2 regions of the Vibrio orientalis CIP 102891 genome follow, and region 2 is predicted to be linked to the other one. Evidence: riboswitches for the same ligand, from Rfam matches in the RefSeq annotation. Region 2 holds a riboswitch; the other holds the start of a gene.

Region 1 (2,202 bases), on a different contig from region 2:
TTCCTTATGAGGTTGGTAAATCGCAACTTGCTCTCTAAGTGGAAAAGTATCTAAAGCACTTTTAGGCAGAATGGTAAATCCATGCCCTTTAGCGACAGGCAGTAAAATCTGGTTAAGTTGATTAACATAGCCCGTGATTGGTAGTTTATGAATATTAACTCTTTCTAGTTCTTCCTCACCACAACGTGAAAAATAGAGTGAAAGGTAGTGCTCAGCATCAGGGTGACGAATTAGCCCTATTTTTTTTAGCTGATCTTCATCGAGTGCCTTGGTTGCCAGTGGCTTAGGCATCATCAAACAAAGAGGCTCTTGTCCAAATTGTTCTGAATCTACTCTTGGGTCTGAAGGTTCATGTGTCACGATTCCCAAATCCATATCCCCAGAGATGATTTCTGCAAGAATCTTATGATGTGGAGCCGCTTCTAAATAGGTAATTAGTTGAGGGTATTTACATTGTAAATCAAGCAGTCGAGGGTAAAGTGATAGTGCCAAAGAGCCAGAGCATGAAAGGGAAACAGTGCCGGAACGAGGGTCATCCTGATTAAGGGATTGAAGCATTTGCGCCTGCTGAGTATCTAAATGATTGGCGTAGTCATAGACCGTTTTCCCTGCTTCAGTAATTTCAAAACTTTTGTTGTACCTTTTTATCAGAGCGTGTCCGCAGGCTTGTTCTAGTTTCTTAATGTGCTGACTCACCCCCGGTTGTGTCATAAATAATTTGTCAGCGGTTTTGGTGAAGTGACCAGTGTCGATAAGAGTGACAAACGTCTTCAACCAGATAGGGTTCAACATGGCTTCTACTCATAATAAAAAATTATCTTGTTTAGTTTAAACGATAACAAAAAATTCAAGAAGTGAAGGTTTAAAACACACTTTGAAACGACTCAAAATGGATTTTTGATAGCAAATGATGCAATTACGTTAATTTTATTGTTATCATCTGCGGGAAATAGTCGGGGAGCCTAACCATTATGGAAAGGGCTGAGATCGCAATGCGAGACCCGTTGAACCTGATTCAGTTAGCACTGACGTAGGGAACTATGCGCACATTACCTTACTGGTTTGTGCACTCGTATTCGATGGATTGATCACCTCATTTTCTGATCCCTTCTTTCGTGGCCGAGAGTTCCTGTACGTCTTGTAGTAGGAGCAATAATGCCACATTCACAAGACACGACTCCAATCGTATTAACCATCGCGGGCTCAGACAGCGGCGGCGGTGCAGGCATTCAAGCCGATATCAAAGCAATCTCTGCCACGGGTGGTTACGCATGTTCGGTGATTACCGCTATCACGTCGCAAAACACGCTTGGTGTATCTGCTATTCACCCGATTCCTCTTGAGCATATAAAAAGTCAATTGGATGCGGTGTTTACCGATCTCAATGTTGTCGCCGTCAAAGTTGGTATGTTGGCAGATTCTGAGATCATCAAAGTGGTTGCCGATAAAATTCGTCAGTACCAACCTAAACACCTTGTGGTCGACCCAGTCATGGTTGCGACCAGTGGTGACCTTCTTCTTGAAACCAACGCTATCTCAACTCTCAAGCAAGAGTTACTACCGCTTGCTGACTTAATCACGCCCAACTTGCCGGAAGGCGCTGCCTTAATTGGTGGCGCAGTGCCGCAAGATGAGGACCAAATGGGAGCAATGATCAGTGAGCTTCGTGCACTTGGCGCCAAAGCTGTACTGCTTAAAGGCGGCCACTTAGAGAAAGACGACAACAGTAATGATCTACTCATCATGGCTGAAAGTAGCGAGTTGATTAGCGCTAAGCGAGTGGCGACGAAAAACACTCATGGCACAGGTTGTACTTTGTCCTCGGCGATTGCTTCATATTTGGCTCAAGGTAACCGTCTGCACAAATCGGTTTATCTTGGTAAGCAGTATATTTCTCAGGCTATTGCCAATGCGGACAAGCTAGAGGTGGGCCAAGGTCACGGGCCCGTGCATCATTTCTTCTGTGGCCATACAAATGTCCGTTAGTAACCCATCGTCGACTTCATACTCAGCACAGGCAATTGGTATTGAGTTACACGATGCGCACCTGCTCTATCGAGACAGCCAAATAGCGACCTTATCTGGCCTCAATATGTTTGTTCCTGCTGGTCAATGGACATGTTTATTGGGTCGAAGTGGATGTGGCAAAACGACACTGCTGCGTTATTTGGCTGGTTTGCTCAGTGACAAGGTCGAGTGGAC
Region 2 (2,202 bases):
TGCCACTTCAACTTGAGTGTAGTGACCTTCAGCAAAATCAGCCGCAGCATACTTCTCATCACTTTCTGCAATCAAGTGATAAGCAGGCGAGGTGGTATAGGAAAGTACCAGATCAGACTCGCCCTCTAAGAACATAGAGTAAGCTTCTGACCAGCCCTTGGTAACCGTAACGGTTTTTTTAGCCAGGTTTTGCCATGCCTCTGTGACATCATCACCGTAGACTGACTTCATCCACAACATTAGCCCCTGACCCGGTGTCGAAGTACGCGGGTCTTGATAAATCACTTTCAAATCATCACGTGACTCTACTAGCTCTTTTAAGCTCTTTGGTGGGTTCGTCAACGTCTCTTTGTTGTAAACAAAGGCAAAATAGCCAAAGTCATACGGTACAAACGTCTTGTCATTCCAACCGTTAGGCAGTGTCACTGAGTCAGTGTCAACATTGTGCTGCGCCAATAAACCTGTTTCCTTAGCTTCCGCCATCAAGTTATTGTCTAGGCCAAGTACGATATCGGCTTTGCTGTTGCCACCCTCTAGGCGCAGTCGATTTAGAATCGAAACACCGTCATCTAAGGCAACAAAGTTCACGTCGCAACCACACTTTGCTTCAAACGCTTTTTCAACCGTTGGGCCTGGGCCCCAGTCTGCTGCAAATGAATCGTAAGTGTAAACCGTCAGTGTGTTATCTGCCGCGCTTGCTGAAAATGAAGCTAGAGTAACAGCCGCTAGAGTGCTGATTGAAAGGGTATTTAGAGTGTTTTTCACTGCTCGCTCTCTCCTTGTATGAGCGGCACAGGTTTGAGGGATACATCGATAAGAGATAGATCCAAACTCAATTCCTACGCCAGCATTATCTGGTTCAGGTCCACGGGTCCCAAGCCTTGCTTGATCTCAGCTTCATTGAAACAATGAATAGCTCCCCGATGAGTAACGGTCAAATTGTAATAGTTATGAGACTCAATAGCCATCCCCTAAATAGTTGGAGTTGCAGCTAGGCGACAAGCAAATTCATCCCAATGAACATAGGTGCTCTATTTGATTTGGGTGAATTTGAGCAGTCAACAACGCTGCGACTTCAAATATGACGGGGATCGTAGCCCCAACGTGGAACAAGACCTTGCTCTACGCCCAGATGATCCAAGATACGCGCAACCATGAAGTCGACTAAATCCTCAATCGACTTAGGCTGATGATAGAAACCCGGCGCGGCTGGCATAATCGTCACCCCCATCTGAGACAGCTTATGCATGTTCTCTAGATGTAGGGTAGAAAATGGCGTTTCACGTACCACCAGCAATAACTGACCGCGTTCCTTCATCACTACATCAGCAGCGCGCTCAATCAAATTGTCAGACATTCCATGAGCAATCGCGGCGACACTTCCTGCTGAGCATGGACAAACCACCATCTGTTTCGGCGCCGCAGAGCCTGAAGCCACTGGAGAGAACCAATCGTCTTTACCGCACACGACCAGCTTATCTGGGTCACAGTTGAGATGCTCAACCAAGCTTTGTTTAGCCACATCAGGATTAGCCGATAGCTTTAAACCATGTTCCGTTGCGAGCACGACACGCGCAGCGGAAGAGATCAGCAAATAGACCTGATAGTCTGCTGCTAACAAACACTCCAGTAGTCTCAGTCCGTACGGGGCACCAGATGCCCCTGTAAACGCTAATGTAATCGCTTTTTGTTGTTTACTCATGGTAATAACTATTTTTCGCCTAATTTTTCCAGTAACTTGCCGTGAATGCCTTCAAACCCACCATTGCTCATCACTAAGATATGACTCCCCGCTTGAGCGTGAGACACAATCTTCGCAACCAGCTCATCGACATCAGCAGAGGTGTCAGCAGGTTGATGACACTGACTGGCAATATCTTTTACCGACCAATCAATACTGTCAGGTTGATAGAGAAATACTTGATCCGCCTTAGCCAATGAAGCAGCCAGCGCATCTTTATGTACGCCACGCTTCATGGTGGCACTGCGCGGCTCTAACACGGCAATAATGTTGTCACTGCCAACCTTATTACGTAGGCCACCAAGAGTCAGTTCAATCGCGGTTGGGTGATGCGCGAAATCATCGTAGACAGTCACGCCATTGACCTGACCTTTTAATTCTAGACGACGCTTAGTGTTGATAAATTTAGCCAGTGATTCACAGGCCAAATCTGGCGTTACTCCGACGTGGCGCGCGGCACC

The links. Region 2 has a riboswitch for thiamine pyrophosphate ahead of thiB (thiamine ABC transporter substrate binding subunit). Riboswitches for the same ligand answer to the same signal wherever they lie in the genome.
Region 1: linked by a shared signal. The riboswitch ahead of thiD (bifunctional hydroxymethylpyrimidine kinase/phosphomethylpyrimidine kinase) and the one ahead of thiB (thiamine ABC transporter substrate binding subunit) in region 2 are both predicted to bind thiamine pyrophosphate.

What each region holds. Positions count from the first base shown of each region.
Region 1 covers NZ_ACZV01000004.1:1,484,572-1,486,773, forward strand. The annotation lists gene VIA_RS10170 (LysR family transcriptional regulator) at 1-792, opposite strand, end outside; TPP riboswitch at 945-1,054, shown strand; gene thiD (bifunctional hydroxymethylpyrimidine kinase/phosphomethylpyrimidine kinase) at 1,156-1,986, shown strand; gene VIA_RS10180 (ABC transporter ATP-binding protein) at 1,976-2,202, shown strand, end outside.
Region 2 covers NZ_ACZV01000005.1:2,208,019-2,210,220, forward strand. The annotation lists gene thiB (thiamine ABC transporter substrate binding subunit) at 1-765, opposite strand, end outside; TPP riboswitch at 820-933, opposite strand; gene VIA_RS20735 (flavin prenyltransferase UbiX) at 1,076-1,702, opposite strand; gene mpl (UDP-N-acetylmuramate:L-alanyl-gamma-D-glutamyl-meso-diaminopimelate ligase) at 1,711-2,202, opposite strand, start outside.